DNA from 2 places in the Mycolicibacterium diernhoferi genome. Region 2 is predicted to be linked to the other one. Evidence: predicted binding sites of a transcription regulator. Region 2 holds the regulator's gene; the other holds the start of a gene.

Region 1 (15,916 bases), 520 kb from region 2:
GCATGCAGATCGACCGCCGCTGCGGATCGGGGCTGCAGGCCGTCATCCAGGCCTGCCTGCAGGTGGCCGGCGGCAGCAACGAACTGGTCGTCGCCGGTGGCGCCGAATCGATGAGCAATGTGGCCTTCCACTCCACCGATATGCGCTGGGGCGGAGCCCGCAGCGGGGTGCAGATCCACGATGGTCTGGCCCGCGGCCGGGTCACCGCCGGCGGCAAGAACTACCCGGTGCCCGGCGGCATGCTGGAGACCGCGGAGAACCTGCGCCGCCAGTACGGCATCTCCCGGGTCGAGCAGGACGAACTCGCGGTGCGCTCGCACCAGAAGGCGATCGCCGCGCAGACCAGCGGGGTGCTGGCCGAGGAGATCATTCCGGTCACGGTGTCCTCGCGAGCGGGCGAGCAGGTGATCTCCGTGGACGAACACCCGCGCGCGGACACCTCGGTAGAGGCGCTGGCCAAGCTGCGGCCGGTGCTGGGCAAGAGTGACCCCGAGGCCACCGTGACCGCGGGTAACTCCAGCGGCCAGAACGACGCGGCCTCCATGTGCATCGTCACCACCCGCGAACGCGCCGCCGAACTGGGACTCAAACCCCTTGTCCGGCTGGCCTCCTGGGGCCTGGCCGGGGTGGCACCCAACGTCATGGGCATCGGGCCGGTGCCGGCCACCGCGAAGGCGCTGGACAACGCCGGGCTCAAGCTCGCCGATATCGACATCATCGAACTCAACGAGGCGTTCGCCGCGCAGGCGCTGGCCTGCATGCGCGAATGGCAGTTCACCGACGCCGATCTGGAGCGCACCAACGTGCGCGGTTCGGGCATCTCGCTCGGGCACCCGGTCAGCGCCACCGGCGGGCGGATGCTCGCCACCCTGGCCCGCGAACTGGAGCTGCGCGACGCGCGGTACGGGCTGGAGACCATGTGCATCGGTGGCGGCCAGGGCCTGGCCGCCGTATTCGAACGGATTTCTGCATGACCAAACTCGCCCAAACCCCCGGCCTGACCGACGTCCAGGCCGAGATCGTCGCCACCGTGCGCCAGTTCGTGGACAAGGAGATCATCCCGAACGCGCAGGAACTGGAGCATTCGGACACCTATCCGCAGCAGATCGTCGACCAGATGCGGGAGATGGGTCTGTTCGGGCTGATGATCCCCGAGGAGTACGGCGGCCTCGGTGAGTCACTGCTCACCTACGCGCTGTGTGTGGAGGAACTGGCCCGCGGCTGGATGAGCGTCTCCGGTGTGATCAACACCCACTTCATCGTCGCGTACATGATCCGCCAGCACGGCACCGACGAGCAGAAGCAGCACTACCTGCCGCGGATGGCGACCGGGGAGGTGCGTGGCGCGTTCTCGATGTCCGAGCCGGAGTTGGGCTCCGATGTCGCCGCGATCCGCACCAAGGGTGTTCGGGATGCCGACGGGAACTACACGATCACCGGCCAGAAGATGTGGCTGACCAACGGTGGCAGCTCGACGCTGGTGGCCGCTTTGGTGAAAACCGATGAGGGAGCGGACAAGGCGCACCGCAACCTGACCGCGTTCCTGATCGAGAAGCCCGCCGGATTCGGTGAGGTGTTGCCGGGGCTGACCATCCCGGGCAAGCTCGACAAGCTCGGCTACAAGGGCATCGACACCACCGAGATGATCTTCGACGGCTACCGTGCCACCGCCGGCGACGTGCTCGGCGGGGTGCCCGGCAAGGGCTTCTTCCAGATGATGGACGGTGTCGAGGTCGGCCGGGTGAACGTCTCGGCGCGGGCCTGCGGGGTTGCGCTGCGGGCGTTCGAATTGGCGATTCGCTATGCGCAGCAACGGGAGACGTTCGGCAAGCCGATCGCCGGGCACCAGGCCATCGCCTTCCAGCTCGCCGAGATGGCAACCAAGGTCGAGGCCGCCCACCTGATGATGGTCAACGCGGCCCGGCTCAAGGACTCCGGCGACCGCAACGACGTGGCCTCCGGTATGGCGAAATACCTTGCCAGTGAGTACTGCGCGGAGGTCACCCAGCAGGCGTTCCGGATCCACGGCGGCTACGGCTACTCCAAGGAGTACGAGATCGAGCGGCTGATGCGGGATTCGCCCTTCCTGCTGATCGGCGAGGGCACCAGCGAGATCCAGAAGACCATCATCAGCAAGAACCTGCTCGATGAGTATCGGATCTGATCCACCGGGGCGAGCGGAGCGACGGGGGGACCCGGAGTTCGCGGCCCGCCCGCAACTGTCCGACGACGTCGCCCGGGTGGTGCGGCGGCGGATCTTCGACGGCACCTACCGTGCCGGGGAGTACCTGCGACTGGACCAGTTGGCCGCGGACCTCGGGATCAGTGTCACCCCGGTGCGGGAGGCGCTGCTGAACCTGCGCGCGGAGGGTCTGCTGGTGCAGCACCCGCGACGCGGATTCATGGTGTTGGAGTTCACCGCGCGCGACCTCGCCGACGTCGCCCAGGTGCAGGCGTATGTCGGCGGGGAACTCGCGGCCAGGGCGGCCGAGAACATCAGCGCCGAACAGCTTTCCGAGCTCAAGGAGATCCAGGACCAGCTGGAGCGGGCCTACGGGGAATCCGATCCGGAGCGCACGGTGCGGCTCAACCACGAGTACCACCGGTTGATCAACGTCGCCGCCGCCTCACCCAAGCTGACCCAGTTCATGTCGGGGATCACCCGTTATCAGCCCGAGTCGGTGTTCCCGACGCTGCCGGGTTGGCCGACGCAGTCGATCAAGGACCACCGCCGGGTGATCGCGGCGTTCGAGAACCGCGATCCGAGCGAGGCCCGGGCGGCGATGGCCGAGCACTTCACCATCGGGGTGGCCCCGCTGTGCGAGCACCTGGCCGCGCTGGGGGTCATCGCGCCGATCTGACGGGCGTCAGAACCTGTTGACGTGCGTCAGCACACCTCGCTAGTGTTCCGCATCACAGCGACCCGAGGAGTGACTGTGGTGCGAAGCCAGCCGCGGACGGCGATCATCGGTGCCGGGATCAGCGGGCTGACCGCGGGCAAGATGCTCAAGGACTACCGGATTCCCTACACCACCTTCGAGATGTCCGACCGGATCGGCGGCAACTGGGCGTTCGGCAACCCCAATGGTCTGAGCAGTGCCTACCGCTCACTGCACATCGACACCTCCAAGCACCGGTTGTCCTTCAAGGATTTTCCGGTGCCCGAGCACTACCCGTCGTTCCCGCACCACAGCGACGTCAAGGCCTATCTGGACTCCTACGCCGAGGCTTTCGGCCTGCTGGAGAACATCGAATTCAACAATGGCGTGCGCCATGCCCGGCCGCGTCCCGGCGGCGGATGGCTGATCGAGGACCAGGCCGGGACGATGCGCGAATTCGATCTGCTGGTGGTCGGCAACGGACATCACTGGGACGCGCGGTGGGCCGAGTTCCCCGGTGAGTTCACCGGCGAGTCGATTCATTCGCACCACTACATCGACCCGCAGACCCCGCTGGCCCTGACCGGGAAACGGATCCTGGTCGTCGGCATCGGCAACAGCGCCGCCGACATCACCGTCGAACTGTCGTCGAAGACCCTGCAGAACAAGGTGACGCTGTCGACCCGGTCCAGCGCCTGGATCGTGCCGAAATACCTTGCCGGGCAGCCCGGGGACAAGATCTTCAAGACGACGCCGTATCTGCCGCTGTCCTGGCAGCGCAAGGCCGCACAGGCGTTCGCCCCGTTGGTCGGCGCGGATCCCACCAAGTACGGTCTGCCGCCGGCGAATCACAAACTGTTCGAGGCGCATCCGACCCAGTCGGTGGAGCTTCCGCTGCGGCTGGGTTCCGGTGATGTGATCCCGAAGCCGAACATCTCGCGGCTGGACGGGGACACCGTGCACTTCGACGACGGCACATCGGATGTGTTCGACGTGATCATCTACGCCACCGGATACAACATCACGTTCCCGTTCTTCGACCCCGATCTGATCAGCGCCCCGGAGAACCAGATCCGGTTGTACAAGCGGATGTTCAAACCCGGGTTCGAGGATCTGGTGTTCATCGGATTCGCGCAGGCCATCCCGACACTGTTCCCGTTCGTGGAATGCCAGTCCCGGCTGCTGGCGGCCTACGCCTCCGGCAGGTACGCGTTGCCGCCCGTCGCCGAGATGGAACGGGTGATCGACGCCGACCAGCAGTTGCACGCCGGGCACTGCACCAACCGCGCCCGGCACACGCAGCAGGTGGACTACTTCTACTACGAGCACGACATCCGCACCAAGGAGATCCCGGCCGGGACCAAACGTGCCGCGGCGGCGCGACCGGAACTCGCCCCGGTATGAGATCGCCGACCGATCGCCGACCGACGCTGCGCAGCGACGAGCGTCGGGAGGCGATCCTGGACGCCCTGGATTCCTGGTTGCAGGAATCCAGCCTCGATGCGGTCAACGTCGCCGAGATCACCGCGCAGGCCGGGGTCACCCGCTCGGCGTTCTACTTCTACTTCGAGAACAAGGCGGCGGCGGTGGCCGCGCTGATCGAGCGTCTGGTGGCCGAGGTCTTCGTCGTCAGTGACGAATTCACCTCCGGCGGTGGGGATCCACGCGAGCGGGTGTACGCCATGCTGGAGGGGTTGTTCGACAGCGCGGACCGGTACCGGCACGTGTTCAGCGCCATGCTCGAGGCGCGTGGTTCCAGTGCCGCCATCCGTCAGATCTGGGATGACGGACGCGATGCCTTCAAACCGTCGGTGACGGAGTTGATCCGCGCCGAACGGGCCGCCGATGCACCCGATCCGGAGGTGCTCGCGGCGGTGCTGCTGGAATTCAATGACCGGATGGTGGAGCGGTTCCTCTTTGGCGGTGGGCTGACGCGTGATCAGCTGATCGACGGAACGGCCGCGATATGGCTGAGCACGATTTACGGAGACCGACGATGACCTATCAGGACACGACCTACCGGGAGATTTCCTTCAGCTCACACGGAACGCGGTGCAGCGGGTGGCATTTCCGCGCCGACGGGGGCGGGGCACGGCCCGTCGTGGTGATGGCGCACGGCTTCGGCGGTACCAAGGATTCCGGGCTGGCGCCGTTCTCCGAGCGGTTCGCCGAGGCGGGCATCGACGTGCTGGCCTTCGACTACCGGGGATTCGGGGCCTCCGACGGCGAACCGCGGCAGACGATCTCGCTGGAACGCCAGATCGCCGACTTCCACAGCGCCATCGCCGCGGCCCAGGATCTGCCGGACGTCGACGGCATCGCGCTGTGGGGGGCCTCCATGTCGGGAGGTCACGTCCTACAGGTGGCAGGCGACCGGGACGACATCGCCGCGGTGATCGCGTTGACACCGTTGACAAGTGGGCTGGCCGCCGGCCGGGCCGCCATCGGCGAGCGCGATGTGCTGACCGCCCTGCGCTGGACGGCCACCGGCATGCGCAGCAAGTTGTCGGTGGCCCGGGGCGGCGCCGCGACCTTGATGCCGATCGTCGGGCGACCCGGTGAGCCGGGGGCGTTGACCTTGTCGGGAGCCTACGAGAGCTACCTGGCGATGGCGGGGCCGACCTGGCGCAACGAGATCGACGCCTCGGTCGGCATGGAGCTCGGCCGGATGAGCGTGAAATTCGCTGCCAAACGGTTGCGCTGCCCGGTGCTGGTGCAGATCGGGGACTTCGACCGGTTCGTGCCGGCGGGGGCGGTGGCCAAGACCGCCGAGTTGGCCCGCGCGCAGGTGCACCGGTACGCATGCGACCACTTCGACGTGTGGCCGGGCAACGAGTGGTTCGACAAGACCGTCACCGATCAGGTGACGTTCCTCCGGCGGGTGCTCGCGCTCGGTTGAGTTTCCCGGCGGGTATGAAAGTGCCCACCTCGCAGCGACAATCGAGCGACTTTCGCTGTCCTGAAAAAACTTTGGTCGCTTCAGTCCCATGAGTCACGCAGCGGTCGATTTTGTCGGTGGTCGCACGTATGTTCGAGTCATGAAGTCGGACGCGGTGGCCAGTCGGGAGACGGTGCGGCATGCACTCTCCGATCACGCCGCGTCCACCAAAGCCTTGCTGGATGCTGACTTCACCGTGTTCGACACCGCGGAGTTGTTGGCCATCCAGTCCGAGCGCGAACTGCGGGCGCGCGCGGACGAGATGATCGGGCACCGGATCCAGGCCGCGCTGATGGATCGGGCCACCGCGCATGAGATCGGCGGGAAGTCCTGGGTGGATGTGCTGGCGAGCCGGATGCGGATCAGTCGTGCCGAGGCCGCCCGCCGGGTCGCCGCGGCGGAGGTCCTGGGTCCCCGGCATGCCCTGAGCGGTGAGGTGTTGGAGCCGGTGTTGCCGGCCTGTGCCGCCGCGTTGGCCGACGGATCGATCTGTGCGGCACACATCAAGGTGGTCCGGGCGACAATGAAGACCGCGTGCGGCCGGATGAGTGGTACCGAGTTGGCGGACTTGGAGGTGTCGCTGGTCGCCGCGGCCAAGACCACGACCCCGGAAACCCTGGAAAAGGCCGCCGAACGGGTGCTCTACAAACTCAACCAGGACGGCCATGGCCCCGATGTCGCGCGGCATAAGCGGGGCATCACCCTGGGCCCGCAGGATGCCGACGGGCTGGTGCGGATCACCGGTTGGGTCGATGCCGAGCTGGCCGCGTATCTGGGCACCGCGCAAGAGGTGTGGGGCCGGCCCGGGGTCAACAACCCCGATGATGCTGAGCCCCAGCTCAATCCGGACCCCAACCCGCTCGAAGACGAACCCGCGCCGCAGTGCGACCCGGTAAGTGAAGAACCCGTGGATGCTGAGTACGACGAAGGCCTCACGGGCCCGGAGGATGAAGCCGACTTCGCGGGAGCCGAGGCCGAAGAGGAACCGACGGCACCGTCCCCGGCAGGGCCTTCTGAACCCGGCCACCCCGCCGATTTCGGTGCCCTGGCCGATCTGGCCGCCGGTGATACCCGCACCCGGGCCCAACGTTTGCACGATGCCTTCAAGGCGATCCTGCGTGATGCCCTGATGGCCAAGAGCCTCGGCCAACACAACGGCATCCCGGTCACCGTCGTGGTCTCCACGACGTTGGCGGAATTGGAGGCAGGCGCCGGGATCGCGGTCACCGGGACCGGCACGCTGATGCCCATGCCGGATCTGATCCGCCTCGCCGAACAGGCGTATCACTACCTGGTGGTGTACCGAAAACACACCGCCGAACCGCTCTACCTCGGGCGCACCAAACGCCTGGCCAGCAAGGCCCAACGCCTACTGCTCTACAACCGCGACCGGGGTTGCACCCGGCCCGGCTGCACCAAAGCCGCGTGTCAGTGCCAGGCCCATCACGCCGAACCCAGCTGGAACAACGGCGGACTCACCGACGCCCCCACCCTGGCCCTGGGCTGCGGCCCCGACAACCGGCTCGCCGAAATGGGCTGGACCACCAGCATCGACCACGACACCGGGCGCACCCACTGGCACCCGCCACCGTTGATGGACACCGGCGGTGACACCCTCAACCACCACTTCCACCCCGAAGAACTCCTCCCACCGGGCGGGGACCCGGATGGGGAAGCCGGCCCGTGAGCGGAGTTGCATCCCCGCCATACTGTAATACTTACAGTGGAATATTCGACGACGATGGGTCCAGGCATGCCAGGCGTTCTCGACGGGATACGGGTGCTCGACTACGGGCGGTTCATCGCCGCGCCCTGGTGCAGTGCCATCCTGGCCGATATGGGTGCCGATGTGCTGCGGGTGGAGAAACGCGAGGGCGGCGAAGACCGCTGGGTGCAGGCCGTCACCGAGGGTGGTGAGGGCGGGACCTTCCTGCAGTGCAACCGCAACAAGCGATCGCTGACCCTGGACTCCACCACGGCCGAGGGCGCCGAGATCACCCGCAGGCTGGTTGCGGGCGCCGATATCGTCGTCGCCAACATGCCGGCGGCCGGGATGCGCGCCAACGGACTGGATTACGAGACCCTCAAGGCCGTCAAACCGGATATCATCCTGGCCAGCGCCACCGCCTACGGGGAGGGCGGCCCCTACAGCGACAAGATCGGCTTCGACGGCGCCGGGCAGGTGATGTCGGGTGCGGTGTACCGGCAGGGTCTGCCGGATCAACCGATCCGAACGGTGGTGCCCTACGCGGATTTCGGGACCGCGCTCACCCTCACGATCGGCGTCATGATGGCGTTGTATCACCGCGACCGCAGCGGGGAGGGCCAGCACGTCGAAGGGGCGCTGCTGCCCACCGCGCTGATGCTGTCCAACGCGTTCCTCATCGAACGCGAACTGCTGCAGACCGACAAGCCGCGGATGGGGAACCAGGGTGCCTCGGTGGCGCCGTGCGATCTGTACCGCACCGCCGACGACCAGTGGGTGTTGCTGCAGGTGGCCGGGCAGCCCATGTTCAAGCGCTGGTGCCGCCTGGTGGGGCGCGAAGAACTGTTCGACGACCCGCGGTTCGCCGACGACGACACCCGCTGGGCGAACGGTGACGTCCTGAACGACATCATGTCGCAGTGGTGTGCCGACAAGACCAAGGTCGAAGTGCTCGACCTGCTGGACAAGGCGAAAATGCCCGCCGCGCCGCTCTATTCGACACAGGACGTGCTCGACGACCCGCATGTTGCGGCGATGGGCTACCTGAAGCGGATCCCGTTCCCCGGCGCCCCGCGCGATGTGCCGATCATCGAGACACCGTTCCGGATGTCGGCCACCCCGGGGACGATCCGCCGCCGCGCTCCGTTGCTCGGCGAGCACACCGACGAGGTGCTCGCCGAGATCGGCTACGGCGCAGCCGAGGTCGAGGATCTGCGGGCGGCCGGCATCGTCTAGTCCAGGGGTGCCGCGGTCAACAGGGCGCGGGCCTCGAGGTTGCCGTCCAGTGCGCGGCTCACCCGGCGGGTGATCCGCCAACGCCCGTCGATCCGGCGCAGCGTGAAATGATTCGCTCCGGCACGCGCCACCACCCACCGGTCCTCACGGCGCCGCACCAACAGTGACTCGCACACCGCGTAGGCGTCGTCACCCTGCACGTTCACCTGAGCGGGTCCCAGGAAATGCGCTGCGCCACCGGCGATCAGGTTCTGGTGGGCGTCGGAGGCCACCATGGAGTGCACATCGGCGCGGCTACGCATGCTCCAACCCTCGACGTGGTAGCTGCCGTCCTCGCTCCACAGTGCGGCGACCTCGTCGGGGGAGCCGGCGTCGACCAACGGACCGTAGGAGGCGATCAACTGTGTGATCGCCACCTGATCGGAGAGCGCGCGCACCTGTTGTTCGAGCGCGGGCAGGCGGGTCTCCAGGGTGGCGTCATCGGGGGTCGCGTCGTGGGAAGTCATAGCGGATGTCCGATCTCGTGTAGGGCGCTGAGCTGTTCGCGGTAATGATCGGGATTATCGGCGCGCACGACGCAGGTGACCAGAGTGGCGCCGGCATCGCGCAACCGTTCCAGTTGGCTGCGGGTGCCGGCCGGGTCGCCAAGTGGGTCGCAGGCCCGTCCGGTGGACAGCACGACGTCGAAGCCGGGCGGTGCGGGATGTCGCGCCAGATACCCGGCGATGGTGTCGGGGGAGAGTCCGAACGGCATCCATCCGTTGCCCAGTGCGACGGCCCGGCGCAGGGAGCGCAGGGTACGCCCGCCCACCCAGACAGTGAGATCGGTTGAGGTGGCGTGTGGTTCGATGGCCAACCCGTCGACGACGGCTTGCCCCCACGCGGCCCGCAGCCGCCGCAGTGCGGCATCCGCCTCGGCGCCGCGGCCGGCCCATTCGGCGCCCAGCAGGTCGAACTCCTCACGCAACGAGCCGACTCCCACGCCCAGAATCGTCCGCCCGCCGCTGAGCCGGTCCAGCGTCCCGTAACTCTTCGCCAACGCGACAGGGTGGTGGTAGCCCAGCACCAGCACCGACGTGGCCAACCGGATGCGTCGGGTGTGCGCGGCCAGAAAGGACAAGGTGGCCAGCGGATCCCAGTACACCGAGCCGCGGGTGTCGGCGGCCTGCGCCGGGATGCCGACATGCTCGGAACAGGTCAGGTATTCAAACCCGAGATCGTCGGCGGCCGCCGCGATCGCCGCCAGTTCCGCCGGCCCGGCGTCGCGCTCCCACGGGGAGGCGATGCCCGGCTGCTGAATGACCACCGGGGTGGACAGCCCCAACCTCATCGGTCCGACGCCTGCCCGATCAACTTCCGCATCACCTCGTCGGTGCGCAGGATGGTTGCGGCGCGGTCCGGGTCACCGTGGGCCAGTGCCACGTTCGCATGCTTGGCGACCACGTGCACCGGGCCGTGCCCGAGCGCGGCGAGACCTTCCCTGGCGACCTCCTCGGGTTCGGAGACCGCCATCCCCGGAACATCGAAGTTCAGGCCGACGCGCTCCATGGCCGGGGTCCGGGTGACGCCGAGGACGAGTTCGAGCACATCGACATCGTGATCCCGCAGTTCCAGCCACAGGCCTTCGGTAAAGATCCGGCCGAAGGCCTTGACCCCGCCGTAGACGGTGTGCCGGTTGGAACCCAGATAGCCGGCCACCGAGCCGACCAGCAGGATGCCGCCCCTGCGCCGGCTTCGCATCGCGGCGCCGAAGTGATGGACCAGGGCCAGCGGTGTGGTGACGTTCAGGTCGATGACCTTCCCGAAGGCGGCCAGGTCGCCATCGAGGAACTGGGCGCTGTGGGTGTTGGCACCGGCATTGTGGATGAGCAGGCCCACCTCGACATCGGACACCGCATCGGCGACGGTGTCGGCCGACGACGGGTCGGACAGGTCGGTGCTCAGGGTGCGGACCTGCACGCCGAACTCGCGGCAGCGCCGCGCTGTCTCCTCCAACGGCCCGGTCTTGCGCGCCACCAGCAGCAGATGCATTCCCGCGGCGGCCAACTGCCGGGCGAATGCCGCGCCGACACCCTCGGAGCCGCCGGTGATGACGGCCCACGGTCCGTACTTCGTGGTGTCGAATGCGGGGCCGTCGGGCTGGGTACCTTCGTCGCTCATGGCTCTGTTGTAGCATCCTTTCCGGCAATATTTAGAATTAATTCTAGTTTTGTGAGGATCGGTCCCCATGCCGCGCATCGGTACACCCCGTGAGCCGGGGTACGCATCGACACCCCGACAACTGGCCCGTAACGCCGCGATCCTGGACGCGGCGCGCCGGCTGGGGGAGCGGCATGGGCTGGAGCGGGTGCAGATGTCCGATGTCGCCGCGCACGCGGGGGTGGCGCTGGGCACGCTGTACCGGTACTACCCGTCCAAGCACCATCTGTTCGCCGCGGCGCTGACGTCATCGATCGCGGCGCTGCCCGAACCCACGGCCGGGTCGGCCGATTCAGTCGGGGCGGCCCCGGCCGATCCGGTGGCGGCCGTTCGCGACTTCCTCGGCACCGCGGCCGGCAATCTGCTGGCCGAACCGCAGCTGGCCCGGGCGATGCTGGTGTCGGTCAACGTCATCAGGTCCGCCGCCGATACCCCCGCCGATCCGGTGATGCCGCAGCGCATCCTGTCGATCGCCGGAATCGATGCACCTTCTGAGGAGGACCGCCGTCTGGTCCGGATGGTGGAGCAGTGCATGTACGGCATCCTGACCTGGGCGACGGCCGGGCAGCTGGATGCCGCCGCGGCCGTCGCCGACGTGCGCTACGCCTGTGAGCTGCTATTGGCGCCGTGGCGGATTCAGGGCTGAGCCGCCAGTAACGCCCGCAACGCGGTGTTGTCGACCTTGCCGGTCGCCCCGCGCGGGATCGCCTCATCGTCGTCGAGCAGCAGCCACCGGGTCGGCACCTTGAACGCGCTCAGCACCCTGCGCGCGGCGGCACGCAGCTCCTCGACGCGCAACGTGCCGATGACCGCGGCGCCCACCTGATTATGCTGCCCGGCAGGCACATTGGTGACGAATGCGGCCCGCACCCCGCCGATGGTGCGCAGTGCACGCTCCACCTCGCCGGGGTAGACGGTGGCGCCGCTGACCTTGAACATGTCGTCGGCGCGGCCGCGGTAGAACAGGAACCCATCCGCGTCCAGATAGCCCAGATCGCCGGTGGGGTAGAAGCCGTCGGGGGTGAAGACCTCTTCGCGGCTGCGCCGGCAGATGCCACGCAGGATGTGCGGCCCGCGGATGTGGATCTGGCCGACCTCCCCGGCGGGCACCGGGCGTCCGGTCTCGACATCGGCGATGCGTACGTCCATGCCGGGGAAGGGCTTTCCGCAGCTTCCGTACGCGGATTCGGGCAGCTCGCGGTCGGCGGGATACCCACTGTAGGGGCCGAACGATTCCGTCATACCCAACAATGCGGCGCGGGCACCCGGCGCTGACCGCAAGGCCGCGGGCAGCAGCGCCTCCAGGCTGCCCACCTGGAGGTCGGGCAGGGTGCGTCCGCCCAGGTGCTTGGCCAGGGCGACGGCCTGATCCGGCCAACCGCGGAACAGCGTGACGCGCTCGCGGCGCAGCAGCTCCAGGGTCGACTGCGGTGACGGGATCGGTTCGGTCACCAGGGTCGCGCCGGCGAGTAGGGCGGTGAGGATCCCGGTCCCGAATCCACCCACCCAGAAGAACGGCAGCGGGAGATACAGCCGGGTGTCCTCGACGACGCGGCGCGCGGCCAGTCCGGAACGGGTCGCCGCCAGCGCATTGCCATGCGAATGCAGCACGCCCTTGGGGGCTCCGCTGCTCCCGGAGGTGAACATGATGACCAGCGGATCGGCGGGCCGGACCGGCGGTGCCGGCGCGTCCCCGCGCAAGGCCAGGATTTCGGCTGGGGTCCAGATCCGCCGCAGCGAGGGCACCGGCTCCGGGGCATAACGGCGGCCACGGAACTCCTCGACCGCGATCAGGTGCTGGACCGATGCGGTGCGTAACTGCGCGGTGAGTTCGGGTGTGGTGAGCAGCGTGCTCAGCGGAACGAGGACTGCCCCGATCCGGGTGGCGGCCAGTGCGATGCGCACCCAGTCCGCACAGTTCGGCATGATCAGACCGAGCCGGGTGCCCTTGCCTATTCCGGCATCGATCAGGCCGGACGCCAATTCTGCTGTGCTGCTGTCCAGTTCGGCGTAGCTGATGCTCATGTCCGGGTCGATCACCATCGGCCGGTCATCACCGGACCGGGAACGGAGCAGCGCATCGATCGTGTCAGTCATCGAAAAGCCCTGTCAGTGAGGGCAAATCGACCTTGCCGCTGGACAGCACCGGGATCTCGTCCGGGCGGCAGACCGCGAACCTGCGGGGCACCTTGTAGGCCGATAGGTCGGCGCGCAGCGCACGCCGTAGCGCGTCGGTGTCCACCGGCTCGTCGCTGACGATGACGGCGGCCACGACCTGACCGCGCTCGGCGTCCGGCAGGCCCGCCACGTGTGCGGTGAAACCCCGTGCGGCGATGGCCTTCACCACCTCCGCCGGGGTGACGTTGGCCCCGGCCGTCTTGATCATCGAGCCCGCCCGGGCCAGATAGTAGAAGTAGCCGTCCTCGTCCACCCGGACCAGGTCGCCGGTGTGGAACCAGCCGTCGGCGTCGAAACAGTCCTCCCTGGACCGCCCGTGATACCCCTGCATGACATACGGGCCGCGGATGCAGAGTTCCCCGGTGTCGAGCACCTTGGTCTCGAAACCCGGTGCCGGACGGCCGAAGCTGCCACGCCGGTGCTCGGGCTGGTCGGTCTCGTCCCCGTCGATCAGCAGCACGCTGCCGGCCTCGGTCATGCCCAGCATGCTGTGCCGCAACTCCGGATCGGCCGGGCGGGCCTCGGGCGCCATGATCGGGTACAGGTTGCCGCGCCGCAGCGAGGACAGGTCGCGGTCACCGAAACCGGGGTGCCGGGGCAGATGGGCGATGCCGGCGGTGAAGCCGTTGGTGATGTTGGGCCGCACGGTCTCCAGCAGGTCCAGCGTGGCACCGGCATCGGTGGCGTTCGAACAGACGAGGGTGGACCCGGCCACGAGAGTGGCGAGCAGGCCGAATGCGAACCCGCCGATCCAGAAGAACGGTGAGTTGCAGAACAACACGTCCGGCGCTCCGAGTCCGCGGATGCGGTTGAGGTTGCGTTGGTGACCGAGCAGCCCGGCGTGGGTGTGCACCGCCCCCTTGGGTGGGCCGGTCGAGCCCGAGGTGTAGAGGATCGCCAATACGTCGGAGCCGTCCACATCGGCCTGTACGGGGTCCAGCTGTGCTGCGCCGACGGGCGCGCCCGGCGGATCGAACAGCAGGTGGCGCAGGCACGGTATGCCGGTGGTATCCGACAGCCGGGCCCGGTAGTCGTGGGTGCGGAAGGAGCGGGCCGACAACATGATCGACACATCGCTGTCCAGCAGCTGGGTGCGCAGCTCCGCGGTGGTGGCAAAGGTGGAGAACGGCACCACGACCGCGCCGATCCGGGCGGCGGCGAGCATGGCCACCACGAACTCCGGCCCGTTCGGGTAGAGCACCCCCACGTGGGTGTCCTTGCCGGCACCCAGGGCGAGCAGGCCGGCGGCGAGCTCCGCGGAACGCCGGTCCGCGTCACCATAGGACAGCGTCTGGTCATCGCAGATCAGCAGCGGGTGCCCGCCCCGGCCTGCGCGGGCGGCCAGCAGTGCGCCGACGGTGTCATCCACGATTGGCGAAGTGTTCACGGACGGCCCCCAGATCGGCCTTCCCCGAGGGTGTCCGCGGAATCGTCTCGACGATGGCGAGGTCGGTGGGGATCTCGTAGCGGGCCAGCCGGCCGGCCAGATAACCCAGCAGCTCGTCGGCGGTGGCCGACGCATCGGGACGCAACTCCACCATGGCTACCGGGGTTTCGCCGAGGCGCCGGTCGGCCCGGCCGATCACCGCCGCGCCGCGCACCGCGGCGTGGCTCTCCAGGGCGGTGCGGACATCGTCGGGCATCACCTTGAACCCGCCGCGGATGATGGCCTGATCGGCCCGTCCCAGGATCCACACGAAACCATCGGTGTCGATGCGGGCCAGGTCGGTGGTGCGGATCCAGCCTGATCCCGGATCCATCTGTGCCGGTTTGACTTCCAGCAGCCCCTGCTCATCGGGGCCGAGCACGGTGCCGTCCTCGTCCACCACCCGCAGCTGGGCGCCGGGATTGGCCCGGCCCACGCTGCCACGCTTGGCCTGCCAGTACTGCTGGTGATCGGCCAGCGTCCAGGAGGCCACGCCGCCGCCGAATTCGGTGGCGGCATACGAGGTCAGCACCGGGATACCGAACTTCTCGGTGAAGGCGTCGGCGTCCTCGGCGGACAGCGGGGCGGTGCCGGAGGTGACCGCCCGCACGCCGGCGAGGTCCTCGCGGGTCAGGTCGGAATGCAACACCATCCGCAGCGCCGCGGGCACCAGCGAGACCGCCCGCGGTTGGTGCTCGCGCACCGCGGCCGTCCACCGCTGCAGGTCGAACTTGGGCAGCAGCACGAACGGGCGGGCCTCGGCCAGGCACAGCAGCACCCGGAACACCCCGCCGACGTGCACCAGCGGGGAGTTCACGATGGCCACCCCGCGGCGCAGGTCGGTGGGCTCCTGCCAGGGTTCGCGGCCCATGACGCTGCGCGCCAGCATGTCGTAGGTGAGATCCACCCGCTTCGGCGGACCGGTGGTGCCGCTGGTCAGCATCCACACCGCGACACCGGGACGGGCCCCGCCATCGGTGTGGGCGTCGGTGACAGCTCCCACCACGACCTCGGGCGCGGTGTCCAGGTCGGAGAGGGTGACCACGGTGCCGGTGAACGCCGGGGGGAGCAGGTCGGCGATGTCGTCGGCCAGCCCGACGATGACCGGCAGCGCCAGGCTCGCGATATCGGCGCGGGTGCGGTCGTCCCCGCGGGACGGATTGAGGACCACGACGGTGCCGCCGGCCTCCAGCACCCCGAGCAGTGCCGCCACGTGCGGCGGGCTGTTGCGCAGCATGATGCCGACCCGGGTGCCCGCGGCGAGCGCACCGACGCGGCGGGCCGGCGTCGCGAGTTGACCCCAGCTCGACCACTGGCCGTCGAACTGCAGCGCGGGCGCCGACGGATCGAGGTCC
Region 2 (15,916 bases):
CACTCAGCCCGGAGACGATGTCGAAGGCACGGACGCGCTCGGGCCGCTGAGCCAGATAGCGGATCAGGGTCCGATTGGCGAGCGTGAACTCGATGAGGATGTCGATGGAGGCCTGCATGGCCTCTTCCGGCTCGTGCATGGTCACCGACCGCAGCATGTCCTCGATCGCCGGCGCCTGGTCGGCCGCCAGCCGCTCGATGGCCGCATCGATGATCTCCTCCTTGTTCGAGAAGTACTGGTAAATCGAGCCCTTGCTGACACCGGCCTTCTCGGCGATCGCGTTCGTGGTCAGCCGGTCCGGTTCGGTGGTGCGCAACAGGTCCGCTGCCGTGGTCACGATTTTTGCGACCATATATCTAGAGCGTTCTTGTTTCGGCACTTTTCTACGTCCTGAACTGCGGTTTTCTGCAACCATGCTGTTCCCTTACACGACTTGTTTGCGACCTCTGGGTCATATTAGCGTCGGGGTCCTCAGCACGAGGAGGTGCGAGCAGCCATGACTGCCACAACGGATCTGCCGGCCCAGAACGCCGAACACACCGGAGCTCCCGAGCTCGTCCCATTGGATTCACTGACCGCCGAGCACACCGGCCGGTGGACATTTCTCATCGTCGAGGGCGCGGCCTTCATGATGCAGGCCATGCACCCGGTGATCGCCGAGGTGACCGGCCGCTATTCCGCGGGGTTCCGCGGTGATGCCGGCGGTCGTGCGATCCGCTCGGTCGACTCGGTGCTGCGCTGGACCTACGGCGGCACCGCGGCCCTCGCGGAGGGCGATCGGGTCCGCGCACTGCACAAGCCGCTCACCATGACGAGCGAACTGACCGGGAAGCGGATCAGCGCACTGAACACCGAGGCCTACCAGTGGGTGATCGCCACCGGCTACCTCGTCAACGCCCAAGGCGGCGGGCGCTTGCTGATCGGGCGGGATTTCACCGATTCGGAGAAAACCGAGCTCCTGCGCGACAACCGTCGACTGGCCGAGCTGCTGCACGTGCCGATGCGCGGTTACCCGCAGACGCTCGCGGAGATGACCGAGTACTACGAGAACATGATCGACACCCTGCAGGGCACCCCGCAGGCGCTGCAGCTGATCGCGGACTTGAAGGCCGGCAAGCTGGAGCTCTCGACGTCGATGCCCAAGGCGCTCGAACCACTGCTCCGGACGGCCTTGCGGCCGGCGCTCCGGCTCAACTACCTGTCCATCGTCGGCCTGCTCGATCCCCGGCTGCGCGCCAAGCTCGGGGTGAGCTGGAGCCGGCAGGAGCAGATCCAACTGCAGGTCATCTACGCCGCGATCCGGGCGGCGTACCGGGTGCTGCCGGACCGACTCACCTACTTCCCGCTGGCCTATCACGCGCGTAAGCACCATGAGTGCCTGAAGAAGATGGAAGAACGCCAAAAGAAGTCGTTCGCGTACAACCTGCCCGACACGCCTCGAACACATGTTTGATTATGTCTTCGCCTGCGACTACATTCGGCCATATGAGCGAGAGCACCGAACACCCTGAGGCACGCTCCAGTCTGACCGAGCGTCAGCGCACCATCCTGGAGGTCATCCGCGCCTCCGTGACCGAACGCGGCTACCCGCCGAGCATCCGGGAGATCGGCGACGCCGTCGGTCTCACCTCGACCTCGTCGGTGGCCCACCAGCTGCGCACCCTGGAACGCAAGGGCTATCTGCGCAGGGACCCGAACCGTCCGCGTGCCGTGGACGTCCGCGGCGCGGACGACAACGTGACGCCGAAGAACGTGACCCCGATCGTGGCAACCGAGGTCGCGGGTTCCGACGCGCTGCCGGAGCCGACGTTCGTCCCGGTCCTGGGCCGGATCGCCGCCGGTGGGCCGATCCTGGCCGAACAGGCCGTCGAAGAGGTCTTCCCGCTCCCCCGAGAACTGGTCGGCGAGGGCTCGCTGTTCCTGCTGAAGGTGGTCGGCGAATCGATGATCGACGCGGCGATCTGCGACGGCGACTGGGTGGTCATCCGGCAGCAGAACGTCGCCGAGAATGGCGACATCGTGGCGGCCATGATCGACGGCGAAGCCACCGTGAAGACCTTCAAGCGCACCAAGGGGCAGGTGTGGCTGATGCCGCACAACCCGGCGTTCGAGCCGATCGACGGTAACGACGCCCAGGTGCTCGGCAAGGTCGTCACCGTCATCCGCAAGGTCTGACGGGTTCGCCCGGGGAGGCTCAGTCGGCCCGGACGAACCCGTTCGTCCGGGCGAACTCCTCACTGGCGAACCAGATCTCGGCCTCGGTGTCCCGATAGCCCGGGCTGCCGGGAGCCCAGTACAGGCCCGACTTGGTGTCCGCCTTGATCGGATAGCCCTCGGGCGCCCGGTACCGGTCGCCGTCGGCCAGCCGCATCGAGGTCCAACCCGGATCCTCCGGCTCGTCGTCCTGGATCGCGGCGTGCCGGCCACTGGGGAAATCGGGCTCGTACCCGGACCAGACCGCGGTGGTGGGCGGGTCGAAAGCCGGCGCCTCGGACAGTGATTCGATCCGGGTGGGCGCGGTGTCCACCGCGTCCGGGTCGGAATCGAAACTCAGATCCTCGGCCGGCGCGTGCAGTTCCTCGAGCTCGTCGCCCTCATCGGAGTCGTAGTCGCCGGTGTCCTCATCGGTGTCGTAATCGCCGGACTCGTCGCGATGCTCGGGATCCGGGCCCGCCGAGATGGTGCCGAACGCGGGCACCTCGCTGACCGCCGGTGCCGAGGCCCACAGGCTCTGGGGGGCGTCCGGCTCGCGATCGCCGTACTCGGGCTGCTTGTACTCGGGCTCGTCATACCCCCGGTCGTAGCGGTCGTCGGCATAGTCATCCCCGAAACCGTCGTCCTCGTGGGACCGCCGGTTTCGCAGCACCGCGACGGCGATCAGGGCGATCACACCGATCAGCGGGATCAAGCCGAGCAACCACCACCAGCGCCACGAGTACCACTTGTCGCCGCTGTCGGCGTCCGCGGTGGCCGCCGAGCCCGGCGCCGGAGCGGCCGGGGAGTCGGCACCGGGCACCTGCAGCCCGACGAGCTGCGACTGCAGGCCGGCCGGCTCGGTGCTGAACTTGCCGCTGGTCCTGTCCCACGAGATCGATCCGCCGTTGAACTGCTGAGTGACGACGTTGCCGTGGTCGGTCTGGTCGCCCTTGGGGGCGCCCAGCTCACCGGTCGCACCGCCGAGTTTCTGCCACGCGGCGTTCATCGCGCCGCGCACGATCACCGCGCCGAAGTCCGGCGTCCAGAAGATGACCGGATCATCCTCCGCGGCGAACGGAACCACCCGGCTCTGCGGTGCCAGACCGCCGTCGGCCTCACTGGCGGTCGGGAACCCGAGATCCCCGGTGGGTCCGCCCACGCTCTCGTACTTGGCCAGCACCTGTCCGGTGACCACATTCGCGCCGGTTTCGGGGCTGTAGAAGATCTTGCCGCCCGCGTAGTTCTGGCCGACGCCGTCGGCGCCGATCGCGTACTGGGCCCCCTCTTCGGCGCCCAGGGGTCCGAGCGCGCCGCCGGCGGCCCGGCGGGCGGCGTTGATCGCCGAGGTGGCGTCGGAGGGAACGTCGATGGCGCCGAGCTGATCGGCGAGCTCCGGCGGCACGGTGGTGAAGGCCCGGGTCTTGCGGTTCCAGGAGATCTCACCCCCGGTGAACTTCTGGGTGAGGACGTCACCGTTGGTCATCTCGTCCTCGCTGGGCACTCCGAGCACGCCGGCCGAGCCGCCGAGCGCGTCCCACGCCGAGTTGATCGCCCCGCGCACCACCCGGGCGCCGGTGTCCGGCGTCCAGAAGATCACCGGGTTGTCCGGGGCGCTGAACGTGGAGTTGCGGCTGTTGGCCGCGCGGCCGGGTCCCTCGTCGATGGTCGGGAAGCCCAGGTCGCTGTCGGCGGGGCCGCCGAGCGCCTCGTACTTCTCCAGGATGGCACCGGTGACGATGTGTGCCCCGGTCTCCGGGGTGAAGAAGATCTGGCCACCCGCGAACTTCTGGCCGAAGCCCTCACCGGCGGGATAGACGCCACCGTCGCGCGGCCCCAGGGGCCCGCCTTCGCCGCCACCGGTCTCCCACGCCGCCGTGATCGCGGCGTCGGCGTCGGCTTCCGGAGTCGCCGCAGCGGATGGTGCGAGCAGCACCATAGCCGCGATGAGCCCAGCGCTCACCAGCCCTGTTGCTGCCCGCCCGGCGATCCTGCTCAGCCGGGTTCGCTGCCTGGTCATTCGGTCCCTCCCGAAGTCGGACAAAACCACACGAAAGTAGCGTGTTCGTCAACTCTGCTTCAGTTGACCTCGAACTCGTGGGATATCCGCCACCTGCGGTTAAGCGTGTCGGACGAAATTCCCGCGGGTAACCGTAGCCGCCGGGCCGTCGTGGGAGCACCCTAGGATTCGGTGGGTGTCCCGCCGCAGCCTCGCCCATTGGGGTGCCTTCAGCGCCGAGGTGCGCGACGGCGAGATCGCCTCGGTGACCCCGGCCGCCGGCGACGCCGACCCCTCTCCGCTGCTCGGCAACCTGCCCGGTTCCCTGCGGCATCGCTCCCGGATCGCCGGGCCCGCGGTGCGCCGGGGCTGGCTGCAGGACGGGCCCGGACCCAGCGACCGACGCGGCGCCGACGAGTTCGTGGCGGTGTCCTGGGACGAGCTCACCGAGCTGCTGGCCGGTGAACTGCGCCGGGTGATCGACACCCACGGCAACGAGGCCATCTACGGCGGCTCCTACGGCTGGGCCAGCGCCGGGCGGTTCCACCACGCCCAGAGCCAGGTGCACCGGTTCCTCAAGCTGCTCGGCGGCTATACCTCGTCCCGGCACTCCTACAGCCTGGGCGCCACCGGGGCGATCATGCCCCGGGTGGTCGGCACCCACGACGATCTGTTCAAGCGCTCCACCGCGTGGGACGTCATCGTCGAGCACACCGACCTGTTCGTCGCCTTCGGCGGCATCGCGCTGAAGAACACCGGGATCAACCACGGCGGCACCACCGCCCATCCGGCCCGCGCCGCATTGAACCGGCTGCGGGAGCGCGGCGGCACCATCGTGTCCTTCTCCCCGCTGCGCGACGACGTGGACGGCGAGTGCGAATGGCACGCGCCCGTCCCCGGCACCGATGTGGCGATCATGCTCGGGCTGGCCCATGTGCTGGCCACCGAGGGGCTGGCCGACCGGGAGTTCCTGGACATCTACTGCATCGGCTACCACCGGTTCGAGCGCTACCTGCTCGGCACCGACGACGGTGTGCCGAAGTCGGCACGGTGGGCGGCCGCCATCAGCGGGATCGCGGCCGAGGACATCACCGCCCTGGCCCGCCGGATGGCGGCCGGGCGCACCCTGGTCACCATCAGCTGGTCACTGCAGCGCACCCGGCACGGCGAGCAGGCCCCGTGGATGGGCCTGACGCTGGCCGCCATGCTCGGCCAGATCGGGCTGCCCGGCGGGGGTTTCGGGCACGGGTACGGGTCGATGAACGAGCCCGGGCTGGCACCGCTGCGGCACCGGCTGCCGGTGCTGCCGCAGGGCCCCAACCCGGTCTCGACGTTCATCCCGGTGGCCGCGGTGTCCGACATGCTGCTGCACCCCGGCCGGGAGTACGACTACAACGGTCTGCGGCTCACCTTCCCCGACATCCGGCTGGTGTACTGGGCCGGCGGCAATCCCTTCCACCATCACCAGAACCTCCCCCGGCTTCGCCGCGCGCTGGCCCGGCCGGACACCGTCGTCGTGCACGATCCGTACTGGACGGCGATGGCCAAGCACGCCGACATCGTGGTGCCCTCCACCACCGCCTACGAACGCGACGACTACTCCGGGTCGCGCAACGATCCGATGCTGACGGCCATGCCGGCGCTGGCACCGCCGTACGCCCAGTCCCGCGACGACTACACCACCTTCGCCGCCCTGGCCGAGCGCCTCGGCGTGGGTGCGCCGTTCACCGAGGGCCGTACCGCCCGGCAGTGGCTGGTGCACATGTACGAGAAGTGGGCGGCCGGAGTGGACTTCGCGGCGCCGCCGTTCGACCAGTTCTGGGCCGACGGCGGACTGCGGTTACCCACCGAACCCGGGTTGACGCTGCTGGCCGATTTCCGCGCCGACCCGTACACGCACCGACTGAACACCCCGAGCGGGCGCATCGAGATCTTCTCCGCCGACATCGACGGGTTCGGCTACGACGACTGCCTGGGCCACCCCGCCTGGTTCGAACCCACCGAATGGCTCGGTGGTGCGCGCGCGCAGACCTATCCGCTGCACCTGATCGCCAATCAGCCGGCCGGCAGGCTGCACGGTCAACTCGACGGCGGGGCGGTCAGCATGGCGTCCAAGGTGGCCGGGCGCGAACCGATCCGGATCCACCCCGCCGATGCGGCGCAGCGGGGGTTGGCCGACGGCGATGTGGTGCGGGTGTTCAACGACCGCGGGGCCTGCCTGGCCGGGGTGGTGACCGACGACCGGCTGCGCCCGCAGGTGGTGCAGCTGTCCACCGGCGCCTGGTTCGATCCGCTGGATCCCGCCGACCCGGATTCGATGTGCGTGCACGGCAATCCGAACGTGCTGACCGCCGATGTGGGCACCTCGGCGCTGGCGCGTGGCTGCACCGGGGCGCACGTGCTGGTCCAGGTGGAGAAGTTCAGCGGGCCGGTGCCGCCGGTGCGGGCCCACGAACCGCCGGTGATCCACTAGGCCAGCCGCGGCGCCACCAGGTCGACGAAGGCGTCCACCACCCGATAGGCGTCGGCGATCGGGTGACCGTGCAGGATCGCCCCGGAGAGCATGGTGCTGATGATGCCCCAGGCCATCATCGCGGTGTCCACGGATTCCTGGGCCCCCAGCGCGGCGAAGTCCGCGGCCAGCGTGCGCTGGGCGACGGCGGCGAACTGCTCCATCAATGCCTCGGCGTTGGCGTCGGTGGAGTTCTGCAACAGCATGCACACCTTGAAGAAGGCCGGACGGCGTTCGAAGCTGGCGATGATGCCGCGGACCTTCTCGCGGACCCGGAGTTCGGCCGGCCGGGTATCGGCGGTGGCGGTGTCGGCGGTGTCCGACGCGAAGGCGGGCTGGGCCCAATCCATCAGCACCGCGGCGTAGACGTGTTCCTTGGAGGTGAAGTAGCGGTACAGCGTGCCCAGTGCGACGTCGGCCGCGTCGGCGACGTCGCGCATCTGGATCTGGTCGTAGTCCTGGGCCTTGAGCAGGGCCTGCGCGGCGGCCACGATCTGCGACCGGCGGGCCTGTTTGTAGCCGGGCAACTCGGTCATGGCCGGGTCACCCCCTCGGCAGGCCGAGGATCATCGTCGCGATGATGTTCAGCTGGATCTCGACGGTGCCGCCACCGATGACCTCGGCCGGCATCATCAGGCTGCGCGCCACCGCGGGCTGCTCACCGCCGCCCACCATCGCCGCGCGCCCGCTGAAGGCCAGCGCGTCGGCGGTGACCCGGCGCACCAGCAGCGCGGTCCCGACCTTGCCGATGCTGGAGGCCGGCCCGGGGCCGTGCCCGGCGAGCCGGCCGAGGGTGTCGCGCACCGCCAGCGCGCCGATGGCGTTGGTGGCCGCCCGCACCTCGCCGAGCGCGACCCGGACCTGGGTGTCCTGCGGCGCCCGCCGCGCGAGGGCCCGCAGTTCACTCTCCTTGTCCTGCTTGACGTAGGCGCCGATCGCCACCCGCTCGTTGGCCATGGTGGCCAGCGCGTGGGACCAGCCGGCGGTGGGTTCACCCACCAGCATGGCGTCGGGTACGAGCACATCGTCGAAGAAGACCTCGTTGAAATGCGCCTCGCCGCCCGCGGTGCGCAACGGGGACACCGTGATGCCCGGCGAGGTCATGTCGACCAGGAAGTATCCGATCCCCTTGTGTTTCTTGGCGTCCGGATCGGTACGCGCCAGCAGGGCACCCCAGTCGGCACGTTGGGCCGAGGAGGTCCAGACCTTCTGGCCGTTGATCCGCCAGCCGCCGTCGACCTTCGTCGCCCGGGTCGCCAGCCCGGCCAGATCCGACCCGGCACCGGGTTCGGAAAACAGCTGGCACCAACCGATCTCGCCGCGCATCGTGGGCACCGCGAACCGATCGCGCTGCTCGTCGGAACCCGCGCCCAGCACCGTGGGCAGGATCCATTCCGCGATGCCCAACGACGGCCGGACCAGATAGGGCCGCTTGTCGAACTCCTCGTCGATGATCAGCTGCTGGGCCGGTGTCGCCGCCAGCCCCCACGGGGCGGGCAGGTGCGGTGCGACCAGCCCGGCGTCGGCGAGCGCGGTGCGCCGGGGCCCCGTCCAGTACTCGGCGTACTCCGGGTTCTGCCGGCCCGGGGTGTCGTTGCGCAATTGGGCGGCGGCGTCGAGGGCTGCGGCGATCTCGGCCCGGAAGTCCGGTTCGACCTCAGTCAGTTCGATGGTGAAGTCCCGGCCGGGTAGATCCGGATCCCCCAGTGCCCGTGCCCATTTCGTCGCCGTCCCGGCCGCGGCGGCCAGGCTGATGGCCCGTTTCCAGTACAGGTGCAGGTCGTGTTCCCAGGTGTATCCGATCGCACCGAACATGGTCAGCGCGTCGACCACCAGTTCCGGTAGCCGGCCGATCGCGGTGACCGCCGCGCCGGCGGCCGCGATGTGCTGCTGCACCGGTGAACGGTCCCCACCGCGGACCGCGTCCCAGGCCGACGCCGCGGCCAGCTCGCTGGTGATGTACAGCATCGCGGCCTTGTGCTGCAGCGCCTGGAACGAGCCGATCGGGCGGCCGAACTGTTCGCGCACCTTCAGGTAGGCGACCACGTTGTCGACGCACCAGCGCGCGATCCCGGCCGCCTCGGCCGCCATCATCCCGACCGTGATGCCGACGGCGGTGGCCTCGTCGACTCCGGCGAGCGCGTCGGCGGTGTGCACGCCGCGGCAGTCCAGGGTGCCGACGTCGCGGGTCAGGTCGGTGGATGTCTGCGCCTGCACGGTGAGGCCGGGCGTATCGGTGTGCAGCGCGAACCACAGCGGCTCGCCTGCCTCGGTTCTGGCCCCGAGCACGATGATGTCCGCGGCGCACAGCCCGAGGTGCGGACCGGCGGACCCGTCGAGCCGCCATCCCCCGTCGGCGGTGGTGGCCCGGATCTCGCCGTCCGCCGGGAGCACGAGTGCCGCGGTCCCCCCGGCCACGATGGCCTCCAGCAGCGCCGCCGCGGGCTCTCCGATTGCGGTCGCGAGCACCGCGCCGGCGATGACGGTGGGCAGCAGTGGGCCGGGCAGCAGGCCGTGACCGGCCGCGTCGAGGACACAGGCGGCCTCGGCCAGGGTGCCGCCCTGGCCGCCGAGGTGTTCGGGCAGGTGCACCGCGTGCAGCCCCTGGCCGACCAGCGCGTCCCAGAAGTCGGGCCGGTGTCCGGCGGCGATCGCGTCGAAACGGGTGCGGGTCAGGTCGAGGCCGCCGTGGCGTTTCGCGAAGCCGGCCATCGAGTCGGTGAGCTGGAGCTGTTCGTCGGTGAGTGCGACAACCACGGTGCCGGTCTCCTATCGGGCCGCGGTGTAGTGCAGCAGGGTGATGTCGGGGTGGTCGACGAACACCGGGGTGAGTGCCATGCCGATCCGCAGCTCCTCCGGGTCGACGTCGACGAGTTCGGTGGCCAGTCGCGGGCCCTCCGGCCACTGCACGACGCCGAGCAGGTGGGGCACCGTATCGGCGAACTGCGGGGCCACCGGCCGCTGCGCGACGGCGAAGCTGACCAGGGTGGCGGCTCCGGAAATCCGGCGCCACTGCAGATCGTCGGCCAGCGTGCCCGGCGCCAGCACCCGCGGATAGAACACGTAGGCGTCCAGGGACGGGGAGAACTGGCACCACACCTCGTGGCGGCGCAGGCCGTCCCAGTACGGCGCCGAGGTCGGGGTCGGCAGAGGAATTGGGCGGGTCATCAGTCCCCCTCCAGCACAAGTGCTTCTTGTTCGCTCAGCACGCCGCCGTTGCCGGAGACGAAGGCCCGGTTGCAGTCGGCGACCTGGGTCGCCCCGGCGCGGCCCATCAGCTGTCGGGTGGCGTCGCAGACGTGGTGCATGCCACCGGCGTTGCCGGGCTGGCCGTACCCGAGTTGGCCACCCGCGGTGTTCATCGGGAAGTCCCCGCGGAACGTCAGGTCGTGATCGGTGACGAACTGCATGCCCTTGCCCTTCTCGCAGAACCCGGCGTCCTCGAGGGTGAGCAGCGCGGTGATGGTGTAGCAGTCATAGATCGAGACCATGTCCATCTCGGCGGGTCGGGTGCCGGCCATCGTGAAGGCCGAGTCGGCGACCTTGACCATCGGGGTCTGCAACGGGTCGGCGGCGTACACCGGCGACTTGTAGGGCACCCGCTCGCCGAATCCCCTGATCCACACCGGCCTGTTGCGGCTCTTACGGGCCAGGTCGGCATTGGTGACGAGCACCGCAGAACCGCCCATGCACGGCATCACGATCTCCAGCATGTGCAGCGGCGAGGCGATGATCGGGCTGTCCAGCACGTCGGCGATGGTCAGTGGCTTGTCGCCGAACACCGCGCCCGGGGTGTGGTTGGCGTTGACCCGTTGGTCGACGACGATCTTGGCCATCGCGGTTTCGTCGTATCCGTATGCGGCGGCGTACATCTGGGCGACCTGCGCGTAGGGCCCGTTCTGCCCGAGATAGCCGTAGGGAATCTCGAACTCCGCCTGCGGTGAGCCGAAGCGGTTGCTGGAGGCACCGAAGTACACGGCGTCACCCATGTTCGGCGGGCGCTGCTCGTGCATGGGTGTGAGGTAGTTGGCCGGGATCGCGCACAGCACGGCCTGGCAGATACCCAGTTCGATGGCGGCCGCCGCGCGCCACACCATGGCCGCACCGCTGGCGCCGCCGAGGTCCACGTACTCGGCGAAGTTGACGGCCAGACCGAGGTACTCCACCACGGTGGACGGGACGAAGAGCTCGGATTCGAAGACACCGGTGGTGACCAGCCCGTCGACCTGGTCCACCGATAGGCCCGCGTCGGCCACCGCGGCGGCGGCCAGCCGGGCCCACTGTTCGATGATGAACTCGGGTGTCCCCGTCGGCTTACGCGTGGCGGGCAGCTCGTGAAAGCCGACGATCGCGGCTTCACCCCGTAAGCCCATGTGACGCTCCCTCCATCCGGATCTCCGACGGACGTTATTAGAATGAGATTCTACTTTCAATTCGGCGGTTTACCCGCCCCTCAACTCGTGTGGTGCGACGATCCGTGGGAAACCTGAGACGCACTCACCGACCCGGGGGTGGCAGATGCGTATCGCCCAGATCGCACGCACATCGATCACAACCGCGCTGGCGCTGTTGGCCGCCGTCATCGTCACCGTCGCCTCGACGCTGTCGTTGGCCGTGGCGCTGGCCGCCACCGCACTGATCGTGCCGGGCACCGGCACACCGAACGCCAACATCGTCGGCGGCTATCTGGAGAACGCCCGCGATTACTACATCTCGCCGTTCAACCCGGCCTGCACCGCGGAGAACGACTGCGCGCTGCAGGGCATCGACTATCCCGCCCAGTTCTGGCCCTTCCCGCTGCCCGGCTGGGGCGGACTGCGCGGCGCCAAATGGGACGTGTCCACCGGTGAGGGGTTGGCCAATCTGAACTCGACGCTGGTGAACACCTTGGTGCAGAAGCCCGGTGAGCCGGTCGTGCTGTTCGGCTATTCGCAGGGCGGCAACATCGTCAGCCGGCAGAAACGCAACCTGTCCTATCTGCCCAAGGACCAGACCTACCTGTCCTTCGTGATGATCGGAAACCCCAATCGCCCCAACGGCGGCCTGTTCGAGCGGCTGGCGTTCCTGGGGCACGTGCCGATCCTGGACGTCACCTTCGGATTGCCGGCGCCGACGGACACCTGCGATCACATCTGCGCCACCGACATCTCCTTCCGCTACGGCGGTGTCTCCGACTTCCCGATATACCCGCTCAACGCGCTGGCGGTGCTCAACGCGATCGCCGGGTTCGTGTACGTACACGGCACCTACCTGGCCCCCAACGCGAAGAGCTATCCCGGCGAGCTGCCCGACGGCTACACCCCGGAGGAACTGGCCGAACAACTCGCCGACGAGGACAACTGGCAGGACTACGGCGACACCCGCTACATCACCATCCCGACCAAGACGTTGCCGATCGTGCGCCCGTTCCTGCAGTTCGCGAAGGCCACCGGAACCGGTTTCCTGATCAACCCGATCGTCACGCTGCTCAGCCCGGTACTGGAGGTACTGATCGAGACCGGCTACGACCGGACACTGAGCTACGGTGTGCCCGCACCATTCCGGCTCATCCCCCGGATCAATCCGATCACCCTGACCCGCGACGTCATCGAGGCGCTGGGCCAGGGATTCCGCGACGCGTTCGGTAAGCGCCCGGCGGTGCAGCAGGAACCGCAGGACCGTCGCTCGGAGTCCCCCGATGGCGGGAGAGTTGCGGCGGTGAACACCGACGTCGATGAGACTGCCCCCGCCGCCGACCTCGATGCGGCCGCCCCCGCCGAACCGACCCGCGCCGAGAAGCGCGCCGCGCTCGCCGAGGCCCGGACGGCACCGCGCAGCGTGCTGAGCGCGCGGACCGGCACCCGATCCGCGTCGGCGCCTGAGGAGCTGGCGGAGGTCGAGGAGCTGACGGAAATCGAGACCGCGCCCGAGACCGAGGCCGAGCCTGAGTCCGAGCCTGAGTCCGAGGCCGAGACGGAGTCCGGCGAGGATTCCTCCGAGGCGCCGGATTCCCCGTCGGCCGACAGCGCGGATCAGGCCGCCTGACCGGCGCGGGCAGGCGCGCCGCCCCTTGAAATCCGGGGGATTCGCCGAGACGGCGCGCCTGCCCGTGCAACTACCAGTTACTGAACTCGCGCAGGCCGGCGGCCAGCGCAGCCGGCACCCTCGCCGTGATCTTGGTGCCCTGTTCGGTGTGCTCGGTGGTGTCGATCCGGCCCTCGGCATGCACCCGGGCCACGAGGTCACCGCGGTCATACGGCAGGGTCACGTCCACGAAGGCATCGCTGGGTTCCACCAGTTCGGTCAACCGGGTGCGCAGCTGGTCGAGCCCCTCACCGGTGCGCGCGGACACGAAGACCGCATCCGGCAGGGCCCGGCGCAACTGCGCCAGCGCCAGATCGCCGGCCGCGTCGATCTTGTTGACCACCAACAGTTCCGGCGGCGGGGCGATCCCGTACTCGGCGACGACGTCGTTGACGACGTGGCGAACCGCGGTGATCTGGGCCAGCGGGTTCACATCGGATCCGTCCACCACGTGGATGAGCAGTTCCGCGTCGGCCACCTCTTCCAGCGTCGAGCGGAACGCCTCCACCAGCTGGGTGGGCAGATGCCGCACGAATCCCACCGTGTCGGTGAGCACGAACGGTCGCCCGTCCTCGAATTGCCCACGGCGCGTAGTGGGTTCCAGCGTGGCGAACAACGCGTTCTCCACCAGGACACCCGCGCCGGTCAGCGCGTTGAGCAGACTCGACTTGCCCGCGTTGGTGTACCCGACGATGGCCAGCGCGGCGACGTCGCTGCGCCGCCGGCTCCCCCGCTGGGTGTCGCGGATCTTCTTCATCTCCTTGATCTCGCGGCGCAGCTTGGACATCCGCTCGCGGATCCGGCGGCGATCGGTCTCGATCTTGGTCTCACCGGGGCCGCGGGTACCGACCCCGCCGCTGCTACCGCCGGCGCCACCGCCCTGCCGCGACATCGATTCACCCCAGCCGCGCAGCCGGGGCAGCATGTACTCCATCTGCGCGTAGGCCACCTGGGCCTTACCCTCGGCCGAGGTCGCGTGCTGGGCGAAGATGTCCAGGATCAGCGCGGTCCGGTCGATGACCTTGACCTTGACCACCTTCTCCAGCGAGTTGAGCTGGGCGGGGCTGAGCTCACCGTCGCAGATGACGGTGTCCGCGCCGGTGGCGGTGACGATGTCGCGCAGTTCGATGGCCTTGCCGGAGCCGATGTAGGTCGAGGCGTCGGGTTTGTCGCGGCGCTGCACGAGGCCCTCGAGGACCTCCGAGCCCGCGGTCTCGGCCAGCGCCGCGAGTTCGGCCATGCTCGCGTCGACGTCGGCCGCGGTGCCCTCGGTCCACACTCCGACGAGCACCACCCGCTCCAGGCGGAGCTGGCGGTATTCGACTTCGGAGATGTCGGTGAGTTCGGTGGACAGCCCGGCCACCCGGCGCAGTGCCGCGCGGTCCTCGAGAGCCAGTTCGCCGGTGCTTGGAATGTAGTCAGGTTCAGTCATAAGTTCTTTCGATGGTGGCATGCCGACCCGCGGTCATGCACCCGAATAATTTCCTGCCAGTTCACCATGCGCGACGAGGACCGACGGTCCGCGCAGGTAACTGGTCGCTTCGGTGATCGTGACGGTGACCTCGCCCCCGGGGATCCGCACCCGCAGCGATCCGGTGTCCTGCCCCGCGTGCGCCAGCACCGCCAGCGCGGCGGCCACGGTTCCGGTACCGCAGGAGCGGGTTTCACCGACACCACGTTCGTGCACGCGCATGTCCACCGCGTCAGCAGCCGACACCGCCACGATCTCCACGTTGACGCCCTCCGGGAACTGGGCGGAGTCGAAGGAGACCGGCGCGGCGACGTCCAGGGCCGCCAACTCCGCCGCACTCAGGTCGGTGACGCACGCCAGGTGCGGGTTGCCGACGTCGACACCGAGTCCGGTGAAGGTCCGCCCGCCGACCACCGCCGAACCGGCGCCCAGCCGGTTGGCCTTGCCCATGTCCACGGTGACCTCGGCGTGCGTGGGATCCTCGGGGTTGAAGCCGTGCACCACCACCGGCCGCGGACCGGCCAATGAGCCGACCACGAATTCGTCTCGGCTCTCCAACCCGGATGCCCGCAGGTAATGGGCGAACACCCGGACACCGTTCCCGCACATCTGCGCGATGGATCCGTCGGCGTTGCGGTAGTCCATGTACCAATCCGAGGCGACCACCCCCTCGGGCAGCGCGGCGAACACGCCCGCCGCGGCGGCCGCGCCGGCCGTCGTCACCCGCAGCACACCGTCGGCGCCCAGGCCACGGCGCCGGTCGCACAGCGCGGCCACCCAGTCGGGGGTCAGCGCGAGCGCGGCATCGGGGTCGGGCAGCACGACGAAGTCGTTCTGGGTGCCGTGCCCCTTCGCGAATGCAATGGCGGGTTTCACCTGTCCAGGATACGCAGCGCGGCGTCGGCCAGGTCCGGCGCCGAACCGTCGAGCCAGTGCACCCGGTGATCGCGACGGAACCAGGACCGCTGCCGCCGCACGTAGCGGCGGGTGCCGATGAACGTCGCGGTCCGGGCCGCCGCGTTGTCCGGGTCGTCCCCGGCGTCGAGGGCCGCCAGCACCTGGGCGTAACCCAGGGCCCGCGAGGCCGTCACCCCGTCGCGCAGGCCGCGCCCGATCAGCCCGGTCACCTCCTCGACCAGGCCGTCCTCGAACATGGAGTCGGTGCGCTGAGCCAGCCGTTCGTCGAGAACCGCTGTGTCCCAGTCCAATCCAATGATCACGGTGTTCCAGCGCGGAGTACCGATACGCGGTGCCGAGGCGGCGAACGGTTGACCGGTGATCTCCACGACCTCCAACGCCCGCACGATGCGGCGGCCGTCGGTGTCCAGGATCGCGGCACCGGCGGCGGGGTCGACCCGGGTCAGCTCGGCGTGCAGGGCGCCGACCCCGACCTCGGCGAGGCGGGCCTCCCAGCGGGCCCGCACCGCCGGATCGGTGGCCGGGAACGACCACTGGTCCAGCAGCGACTGGATGTAGAGCATGGATCCGCCGACGATCAGCGGGACCGCACCGCGGGCCATGATCGCCTCGATGTCGGCGGCCGCGCTCTCCTGGTACCGCGCGACCGAGGCGTTCTCGGTGACCTCGAGCACGTCGAGCTGATGGTGGGCGATGCCGCGGCGCTGGTCGGGCGCCAGTTTGGCGGTCCCGATGTCCATGCCCCGGTAGAACTGCATGG

The links. The regulator LexA, encoded in region 2, represses DNA repair genes until DNA is damaged. The targets are predictions, from matches to a motif close to CGAACANNTGTTCG.
Region 1: the regulator LexA is predicted to act here: its motif matches at 5,900-5,913, upstream of K0O62_RS09730 (HNH endonuclease signature motif containing protein).

What each region holds. Positions count from the first base shown of each region.
Region 1 covers NZ_CP080332.1:2,068,877-2,084,792, forward strand. The annotation lists gene K0O62_RS09700 (acetyl-CoA C-acetyltransferase) at 1-974, shown strand, start outside; gene K0O62_RS09705 (acyl-CoA dehydrogenase family protein) at 971-2,164, shown strand; gene K0O62_RS09710 (GntR family transcriptional regulator) at 2,148-2,861, shown strand; gene K0O62_RS09715 (flavin-containing monooxygenase) at 2,937-4,283, shown strand; gene K0O62_RS09720 (TetR/AcrR family transcriptional regulator) at 4,280-4,879, shown strand; gene K0O62_RS09725 (alpha/beta hydrolase) at 4,876-5,778, shown strand; gene K0O62_RS09730 (HNH endonuclease signature motif containing protein) at 5,918-7,504, shown strand; gene K0O62_RS09735 (CaiB/BaiF CoA transferase family protein) at 7,571-8,758, shown strand; gene K0O62_RS09740 (nuclear transport factor 2 family protein) at 8,755-9,264, opposite strand; gene K0O62_RS09745 (TIGR03619 family F420-dependent LLM class oxidoreductase) at 9,261-10,088, opposite strand; gene K0O62_RS09750 (SDR family NAD(P)-dependent oxidoreductase) at 10,085-10,918, opposite strand; gene K0O62_RS09755 (TetR/AcrR family transcriptional regulator) at 10,986-11,603, shown strand; gene K0O62_RS09760 (class I adenylate-forming enzyme family protein) at 11,594-13,054, opposite strand; gene K0O62_RS09765 (class I adenylate-forming enzyme family protein) at 13,047-14,522, opposite strand; gene K0O62_RS28630 (class I adenylate-forming enzyme family protein) at 14,497-15,916, opposite strand, start outside.
Region 2 covers NZ_CP080332.1:2,587,730-2,603,645, reverse strand. The annotation lists gene K0O62_RS12310 (TetR/AcrR family transcriptional regulator) at 1-352, opposite strand, end outside; gene K0O62_RS12305 (oxygenase MpaB family protein) at 497-1,453, shown strand; gene lexA (transcriptional repressor LexA) at 1,486-2,175, shown strand; gene K0O62_RS12295 (sunset domain-containing protein) at 2,195-4,213, opposite strand; gene K0O62_RS12290 (molybdopterin guanine dinucleotide-containing S/N-oxide reductase) at 4,389-6,665, shown strand; gene K0O62_RS12285 (TetR family transcriptional regulator) at 6,662-7,240, opposite strand; gene K0O62_RS12280 (acyl-CoA dehydrogenase family protein) at 7,248-9,461, opposite strand; gene K0O62_RS12275 (Zn-ribbon domain-containing OB-fold protein) at 9,474-9,872, opposite strand; gene K0O62_RS12270 (thiolase family protein) at 9,872-11,077, opposite strand; gene K0O62_RS12265 (PE-PPE domain-containing protein) at 11,223-12,728, shown strand; gene hflX (GTPase HflX) at 12,799-14,199, opposite strand; gene dapF (diaminopimelate epimerase) at 14,233-15,102, opposite strand; gene miaA (tRNA (adenosine(37)-N6)-dimethylallyltransferase MiaA) at 15,111-15,916, opposite strand, start outside.